Regions from separate parts of the Alteromonas sp. ABH4_453 genome, predicted to be linked through region 3. Evidence: predicted binding sites of a transcription regulator. Region 3 holds the regulator's gene; each other region holds the start of a gene.
What was found. The regulator sigma-54, encoded in region 3, starts transcription at its own class of promoters, with help from an activator protein. The targets are predictions, from matches to a motif close to GTTGGCACGNNNNTNGNNT.

Region 1 (2,204 bases), on a different contig from region 3:
GTGGTACTGATAAAAACAATATGCGCGACGCCTGCGCTAATTGCAGCATCAATAAGTTGCAGCATATTATCAGTAAATGACGCGAGATCTGTGTTTCTCCTACCAGGGGGAATATTTAGCAATAAGGTAGCGTTTGGTAGGTGGTTGCATAGCGCTGATGTATCATCGCCCAGTGCATATTCAATTGCGGTGATACCTTGTTCTTTTAACGCTAAGCGTTTCTGTTGGCTTCGAGTGGTGCCAACAATATTGACCTTGCCTGATAGTGCGTTGCCCACATAGCCAGCTAACCAGCCGTAGCCACTAATTACTACATTCTGAGTCATTGTTTTAATACCCCTTTGTTTAGGGCTTAAGAGTACATTAACTGTAGGGTGATTGTCGTTAACTGTAAAAATGAAAAACCGACTGGGTTACAGTCGGTTTTCTAAGGTGAGTGGTTAGAGTTGTAAATCGTTTCGCTCTGCGCGTTTAGTTCGCTAAATTCTCCAACTACATTTTCATTTCGTCGTTGTGGTCATGGTGGTTGTCTTGATCAATATCTAGCAGGTTCAAGTCATCTAGCCCTGATATAGATGCCTGTATTTTACCTTCGGCATAGTCGGCTTTTTTCAAGACTTTGCACAAAGCTTCGCCTTTTTCTTCCAGTGAAGCGGCTTGGCTTTCCAAGCGATATTCTAAATCTTCACCCCAGCGCTCCATCTTTTGCTCAAACTCAGACATATCACCGCCTTCCCACAACATTTGTGTCCCTACGGCAATAAGAATTCTTCCCATAGACTCACTGATTAAAGACTCAATTTGTGCCTCAAACTCTTGCTCCCAGCTTTCGTCAAACCAACCTGGCTCGTCGAATTTAGTTGAGTCTACGCGGATATTGCCCTCGTCATCATAAAAAGATGTGTTTAATTTGGTTTCTAGTGAGTTAAACAATTCATTGAAATCGTCACCCATTTGATCGCCACCCAACAGTTCAGTAAACACTTCAGTTACTGCCACGTTGGCAATTTGTAGCCCTTCACTGGCGATATTCAACGTCATAGGAATGGCGATATCAATGTTGTTGTAATATTCACTTACCCAGCGCTGTTGTTCGCTGTCAAGCGATACTGATTCACCGTTAATGGTCATATTGTGATGGGAGTCAATCATCATCACTGAGCCATTATCCATCTGAACCGTTAGGTCGCCTTGGTAATATTGAATATGACCATCAAGCTCCATGTCACAACTGTTGTTTTGAAAGCTGCTGTCATGCGCAAAAGCGTGGCCGCTCATTAAAGCACTGGTAAGGGCAACTGAAAGTAATAGTTTCTTAGACATTGTTCATTCCTTAATTTACGTGTGACGCGTTAACGAAAGTGCTCGAAGCAAACTGCAATGCGTTGTAGTGTCACTGTCAGATAGACGCTAACGATACTCGCTGTTATACCTAAGGTAGAGCAATGGCCTTGCCAATATTTAAAGTCTATATCTTTCAAATGGTTAGTGATATTTGATGATTTCTTTATGCTCTGCTAAATACACTATTTAGTGAGATTACCAACTAATTAGTAGTTTTGACTAAGATCAATTAATACCAATAGCGGTACATTTAAGCCAATCCAAGCATGGTTAAATCTTATTTATTGGTGCATAATACCGCCAATATTTTTAAGGGGTTATCACAATGGCTGATTGGATTAATGCAATTATGTTTGGTGTTGCGCTAATTGCCTTTACGCTAGGGCTAAGCAGCATCGTTATGGGTTTTATGACTGCTAAAGCAGGTGCTGAAGGTATGCAGGAAAAAATCGAGTACGGTTTTTTTGGCGTTACTGGTTTAGTACTTTGCTTACTGATGGCCTACGCATTGGCTTAAGCGATAAGCATTAAAAAAACCGGCTATCTCAGCCGGTTTTTTTTCGTCTTGAACTAGTCTTTATTCATCACTGCCTTATCGATTAGGTTCGCTCTTCTCCTGAGCATCCTCAAGCGCATTGTCGCTTTCAGGACTGTTTCTATAAGCGCTTTGTTCGCGATGGGCAAGCAGCGACAAATGTCCATCACGTTGATAAGCGCGTAAATCGAACAAATCCAGCATAGCCATAACGTGGTCGAAAATATCCGCCTGTACTTTTTCGTACCTCACCCATTCCTTTTGTGCACTAAAGCAGTAAATTTCTAAAGGTAGACCAAGTTCATTAGGCGGTAGTTGCCTAACC
Region 2 (2,204 bases), on a different contig from region 3:
GAGCAGATTTGTAGACCGCTATTCACAGCGTGACACAGGCTCTGCTCCAAGCAATTTAATCAGGTAGTAACACGTATTTATTTTGCAAATGACTGAGGAGTCAGGAGATGAAAAAGCTAAGCTCGTTAATGACAAAAACAACACTTGTAGCAGCTTCGATTATGGTAGTAACAGGCTGCAGTGCAGTTGCAAAGCCGCAGATGGATCATTCTCGAAGTGCAAATGCGCCAGTGTTAAAAGCTAACGCACTGGATAACGCATTACTGTATTCAGATGAATGTATTACTGAGCGAGAAGTGGTGACGGCACAAAAGATGTGGGGCGATGGCATCGTACGGATTGGTGCAGTATTTAGTAATAAGGGGGATTACTCTGGTGAGGCCGCAGACTTTATACAAGCCATGTACGGTTACGATTTGAGCAGCGTACTGTTCAAACCAACACTTGCAGCTAACGACCAGTTCCGTTCAAGCTTCGATGCTGCGCTTTCATACTTTGTTGGCGGTAATGACGCTTACGAAGAGGACAAAGGCTTTGCCATAAAGCCTTACACAAATGTGAAATTCGATAATGTGGGTATTATCAACAACAGCTGTCGCATGGCGGTGGCGATGGGTAACTACTTCTTTACCGATACAAAAGGTGGCGAAACGAAAGTGGAATACACGTTTGCCTATGTCAAAGATAGTGACGGCGACCTGCGTATTGTTGCCCACCAATCGTCGTTACCTTACAACCCAAACGGTAACTAAATAAGCCATTGCCCCTCCACTATTAGAAAGTGTGAGGGGAGAAACACTCTCCCTTTGCAGGCAAAGCGCTCCTTCCCTTTCGCTTTGCCTCTTTTTTATTTTTAACGAGAAAAACTATGTGCGCAAAACGCATTGTGGCGCTTTGAGATGGGATACTTACATAATCATATTGCGTCGCCAGGCGCCAATTCAGACACCAAAACAAACCACAACTTTTCTCTCATGTTTTTCGGAAGCTGGTAAGAATCAAAGAATAATCCCAGCCCAAGGCCCTTAGCTGACAAGGGCCTTACTCAATCATGTAAAAAATGCATTCGTACGTGTAATCGTGACGTTAATTGCCTGCAGATACGGCCTCAAAATCAAATAAAAGTTAAATTATATCGATATATTTCAATAACTTAAAAAACAGGCACAAAGATAGCATTAGTTACAGTGAAAGTAACGGAAGCAATACGAGGATTTAGTTATGTTAGGTTGGGCAATCACATTTTTTATCATCGCCATTATTGCAGCAGTTTTTGGTTTTGGAGGCATCGCAGGTGCAGCAACAGGTATCGCACAATTTCTTTTCTTTGTGTTTATCGCGTTGCTCGTAATCTCACTTATCGCAAATGCGTTACGTGGTAGAGCACCAAGAGCCTAAAAGTTAGAAGTATTTCAATAGGAAAAAGGAGTAAGGATATGTTTTCATTTAAAAATTTATCAAAGGTACTAGTAGCATCAGCATTTGCACTATCACTAGCAGCTTGCGGTGACGGTGAAGCAGAAGACGCAGGCGAAGAGCTAGACGAGATGGTTACCGATGCAGGTAATGCCGTTGAAGACGCTTGTGAAGATGTGAAAGAAGGCGTAGACGCTGAAGATAAAGACTGTTAATCACGTTTTTATCAAAAAAGGGCCAGACAAATGTCTGGCCCTTTTTGTATTTACAGTCGACGTGGTTTTACCTAACTGGTTAGTTAAGACACTTCTTCACCACCTAACTCACGAGCAAGATCGTCTAGTGTAGATAGCGTCGAATCAAATTCACCCACGCCGTAACGGTATTTTACACTCACGTGATGATCCGTACGTCCGAACTTCACTCTTAACCCTTCTGCGTCAATATGCTTTACGGTATTCAAAAAGCGATAAGCAGACATTTCTGTTTCAAATTGAAACTCAACACTGTTTTCCATTTGGGCTTTCCATTTAAGCAACAATTTCAGGGTGAGCATCAATAACTGAAACAACCCGTTGCAGCAAGTAGTTTTCTGCTTCGCTTATCGAGTCATATGATAACCAGTCTGCAAGAATGTCGGGAGCGGTTGCCGCTTCGCCTTGTTCCAGCTTAGATGTCATCATTTGTAGCTGTACGCTAGAGCGTATAGATGCATCTGCATCTGGGCTAGGCATACCTGTTGCGACTTCTAATGCTACCGTTAACCATTGTCTATCGTGCTGGGTTGT
Region 3 (2,204 bases):
GTAAAGATTTAAATTCACAACAACAAGAAGAAGAAGCAGACGCCCTACTTGATGAATTTAATATCAACCATATACGTAATAGTACCGGGATGAGTTTGTCAGGGGGAGAACGGCGCCGCGTTGAAATTGCCCGCGCTCTGGCAGCAAAACCACAATTTATTTTGTTAGACGAACCATTTGCCGGTGTTGATCCAATATCAGTTAATGATATAAAGAAGATAATACAGCATCTGCGAGATAGGGGTATTGGTATCCTTATCACGGACCATAACGTACGTGAAACATTGGATGTTTGTGAAAAAGCGTACATTGTGAGTCATGGCGAGCTTATTGCGCAAGGAACTGCGGAACAGGTTTTAAGTAATCAAAAAGTAAGGGACGTATACCTAGGCGAACAATTCAGGCTATAGTTAGTGTAACCTAATTGTCATTTTTCAGTTTCGCTCTGGTATATTTAATTTAGAGCATTTAAATAAGACGTAGATGAAACCATCTTTACAGCTAAAATTTAGCCAACAACTTACAATGACACCTCAGCTTCAGCAGGCTATTAAACTGCTGCAGCTTTCTACACTTGATCTCCAGCAAGAGATACAAGAAGCCCTCGATTCAAATCCGCTTTTAGAAGTGGAAGAAGGTAACGACGAGCCGCAGGTAGAAAAGAATAATGTCGATAGTGACGATAGCGCGGCTGAAGCTACAGCTTCAGCATCAAGCGATACGCTAGAAGCAGGAGATGCACTGGAGAAAAATGATCTTCCCGATGAGCTACCTATCGACAGTACCTGGGATGAGTATTATTCGGCTTCTTCCGCGCCAGCACCTGGTCCTTCTAATGATGATGAACAAATCTTCCAAGGTGAGACCACAGAAGACATCCAAGAACATCTTCTTTGGCAAATGCGCCTCACTCACTTTTCAGATAATGACCGCGCCATCGCTACAGCAATCATCGATTCAATTGACGAATCAGGCTATTTAACCGTTACTCTTGACGATATCTTAGAAGCGGTCAACGACGATGATCTAGAAGAGCCTATCGAAATGGACGAAATAGAGTGCGTGCTCAAACGCATTCAGATGTTCGACCCCATTGGTTCAGGTTCTCGTACACCTCAAGAGTGTCTTATGGTGCAGTTGCGTCAGTTTTCAGACGATACGCCTTGGCTTACAGAGGCGAAGCAACTTATCGAAGAATATTCAGACTTACTGAGTAGTAAAGACTACCGCACGCTAATGCGTAAGAGCCGATTGAAAGAAGATCAGCTGCGCGAAGCAATGCGTTTACTCCAAACCTTGAATCCTCGCCCAGGTAGTGCTTTAGTTACTAAAGAGCCTGAGTACGTTATTCCTGATGTCTCAGTAACCAAGAAAAATGGCCGTTGGGTGGTTGAGCTGAACCCTGACAGTTTGCCTAAGTTAAGTGTAAACCAGCAATACGCTGCCATGAGTCGCCGTGCCAAAAACAGTAGTGACTCGCAATTCATCCGCTCACACATGCAAGAGGCCAAGTGGTTCATTAAGAGCCTTGAATCTCGCAACGATACTTTGATGAAGGTTGCAAATTGCATTGTGCAGCAGCAAATGGGCTTTTTTGAGCACGGCCCGGAAATGATGAAACCAATGGTGCTAAATGATGTCGCAGAAATGGTAGATATGCACGAGTCGACTATTTCGCGCGTGACAACGCAGAAGTATATGCATACGCCCCGTGGCATCTTTGAATTGAAGTATTTCTTCTCAAGCCACGTAGCAACCGAGTCCGGTGGTGAGTGTTCATCTACAGCGATTCGTGCATTGATCAAGAAGTTAGTGGCTGCGGAAAACCCTAGTAAGCCGCTAAGTGATAGCAAGATTGCTTCATTGTTGGCCGAGCAAGGCATAAAAGTCGCTAGGCGAACAATAGCAAAATACCGGGAATCGTTATCGATCCCGCCGTCGAACCAACGCAAAAGCCTTATTTAAACGGGCTTAATAATATAAGGAAGACGAAATATGCAAATCAACCTTACTGGTCATCATGTCGAAATCACCGACTCTTTGCGTAATTATGTCGATACGAAGTTCAGCAAACTTGAACGTCACTTTGATCACATTTCTAATGTGCATGTCATCCTGAACGTTGAAAAATTAAATCAAAAAGCCGAAGCGACCGTTCATTTAAGTGGCGCTGAAGTATTCGCATCCTCAGAAAATACCGACAT
Region 4 (2,204 bases), on a different contig from region 3:
TTGTGAGATTGTGATTTGCTGCGCATCTTCTGGGATAGCCACTTCAGGCTGAAGCAAAAAACCCGCACCCGAAGTAACAATCTGGCCTTGGTCGTTCAGTGAAAACTGACCATTTCTTGAATATGCTATGGTGCCGTCAGGCTGCAATATCTCAAAGTAGCCTCGGCCTTGGATTGACATATCGAGAGCGTTTTCAGTGGTTAGCAAGTTACCTTGCGTATGCGCTTTTTGCGTAGCAACTACCTTTGAGCCTGAACCAAGCATAAGTCCAGAAGGTAATTCTGTATCAGCAGAGGAACGGCCTCCTGGCTGATTGATATTTTGATAAAGCAAATCTTCAAACACCGCGCGGTCTTTTTTAAAGCCCACTGTTGAAGCGTTCGCAAGATTGTTAGACACCACTGCCACATCGGTCTGTGCGGCGTCTAGTCCAGTTTTACTAATCCACAATGCTGGATGCATGTTTACCTCCGACGTTGCTCATAGGGCAACGGTGATAAAAATTCTTTTACAGGATGCGCAGTAACTGGTTACCGCGAGTATCAAGCTCTTCTGCTTGCTTCATCATTTTTACTTGTAATTCGTAATGACGTTGAAGGCTTATCATGTCTACCATCTCTTCAACGGCATTAACGTTTGAGCCTTCAAGCATGCCAGACGCCACTTTGACGTTGGCATTGGCTGGCGCAATTGAGCCATCTTCCATTCTAAACAAGCCATCAGTGCCTCTTTCCATGTCGGCGTAATTCGGCGAGACTAACTTAAGGCGACCCACTTCTTCGATAACATTTGCCGGGGCGCCTAACTGTCTCATTGACAAGGTGCCGTCAGCAGCAATGTTTAGGTTATCAAGAGGCACAGGTAAAAAAATCGGCCCGTTGTCTCCTAGCACGACCCGGTCGTGAATGTCTGTCAAAATTCCGTCGTCGCCTAATTTAAAGTTACCATCACGGGAATAAGCTTCTTGACCATTTTGGTCTTGAACAGCGAACCAACCATCGCCTTGAATGGCCACATCTAAATCACGGTCCGTTTTAATCATAGGGCCCGACTCATAATTGTTAGACGGGCTTTCAGTCATAGAAAATACGCGGGTTGGCAAGCCTTCGCCGTAGGCCGGCATTGATCTAGCCTGCTCTAACTGAGCTCTAAAACCCGTCGTCTGTGCGTTAGCTAAATTATTGGCCCTAATCCCCGTACCTAATAGGTCTTGGGATGCGCCACTCGCTGAAATATAGAGAAGTTTGTCCATGACTGACTTTTGACTCTGATTAAACCTTAAACAAGATTTTGCAAAGGCAATGCCAACCTGTGGATTTTTACGTCAAATAGAAAATATAGGAGCTAATAAATTGATATTATGAGGAAAATAAAAGAACCGCTGTGACGCGGCTCTTTTAAATAACGGCAACGATAGAGGATTTTTCCGCCTATTCATTGCCGCTTTTTTTGTTTCGTCGAACGAGTCTAAAGGTTAACTATCGAATGTTCAGAATAGTCTGGTTCAGTGAATTATTTACTTCAAGCGCTCGTGAGTTAGCCTGGAAGTTACGCTGAGCGATAATCATGTCGATAAGCTCGGTTGTCAGGTTAACGTTTGCTTGTTCAAGGGCTGATGAATTAATCTCACCGAAGGTACCGGTTGTTGCTTCACCCGCGAGTGCCTCACCTGAAAGAATACTCTCTTTCCACTGAGTACTGCTTTCTTGCGTCAGGCCCTGCTCATTAGAGAAACGAACAAGCGCAACACGAACAATAGGTTCTGATGTACCGTTAGAGAAGGTGGCACGTACCAAGCCGTCAGGGCCAATATCAATACCCGTCAGTCGACCTACTGGCAAACCATCTTGTTCTAATGAGGTTACTTCAAACGCTGAAGCGAACTGAGTCGGTTCATTAGGCGTAGCGTTATTCACATCAAGGTTGAAATCTATGCTTATCTGCTGCGTAGGGTCTGAGCCATTTGCAAGAATACCAGCGCCCAATGCTTCAGTTTGCATCTTGAAATCTAACGTTGGTAAGCCATCTGGCGTTTCCATACCAGAAAAATCACCGCCTTGAGAGAAGATAAGTTTAGATGCAGTTACTGCATTACCGGTATTACCGCCAACCGAGTTAACTGCTGTGGCTGGGTCAGTATCGGCACCCGTAGAGTCTGTCATATCAACGAGGGTATCGTCGACTGCTGTAGCCACATACCATTC

Region 1: a site for sigma-54 is predicted at 1,441-1,459, ahead of ACXAGV_RS18295 (DUF2884 family protein). Genes of this name have one in related genera too.
Region 2: a site for sigma-54 is predicted at 1,161-1,179, ahead of ACXAGV_RS11445 (DUF1328 domain-containing protein). Genes of this name have one in related genera too.
Region 4: a site for sigma-54 is predicted at 1,291-1,309, ahead of ACXAGV_RS12700 (flagellar basal body rod protein FlgF). Genes of this name have one in related genera too.

Annotation. Positions count from the first base shown of each region.
Region 1 covers NZ_JBSWXP010000010.1:139,274-141,477, forward strand. Annotated here, with positions in the region: gene ACXAGV_RS18290 (NAD-dependent epimerase/dehydratase family protein) at 1-326, opposite strand, end outside; gene ACXAGV_RS18295 (DUF2884 family protein) at 493-1,323, opposite strand; gene ACXAGV_RS18300 (hypothetical protein) at 1,670-1,861, shown strand; gene ACXAGV_RS18305 (mechanosensitive ion channel family protein) at 1,937-2,204, opposite strand, start outside.
Region 2 covers NZ_JBSWXP010000005.1:148,753-150,956, forward strand. Annotated here, with positions in the region: gene ACXAGV_RS11440 (phosphoribosyl-AMP cyclohydrolase) at 108-752, shown strand; gene ACXAGV_RS11445 (DUF1328 domain-containing protein) at 1,222-1,398, shown strand; gene ACXAGV_RS11450 (hypothetical protein) at 1,437-1,631, shown strand; gene ACXAGV_RS11455 (hypothetical protein) at 1,715-1,933, opposite strand; gene ACXAGV_RS11460 (DUF349 domain-containing protein) at 1,947-2,204, opposite strand, start outside.
Region 3 covers NZ_JBSWXP010000004.1:244,839-247,042, reverse strand. Annotated here, with positions in the region: gene lptB (LPS export ABC transporter ATP-binding protein) at 1-410, shown strand, start outside; gene ACXAGV_RS09815 (RNA polymerase factor sigma-54) at 484-1,965, shown strand; gene hpf (ribosome hibernation promoting factor) at 1,996-2,204, shown strand, end outside.
Region 4 covers NZ_JBSWXP010000006.1:19,161-21,364, reverse strand. Annotated here, with positions in the region: gene flgG (flagellar basal-body rod protein FlgG) at 1-462, opposite strand, end outside; gene ACXAGV_RS12700 (flagellar basal body rod protein FlgF) at 509-1,252, opposite strand; gene flgE (flagellar hook protein FlgE) at 1,479-2,204, opposite strand, start outside.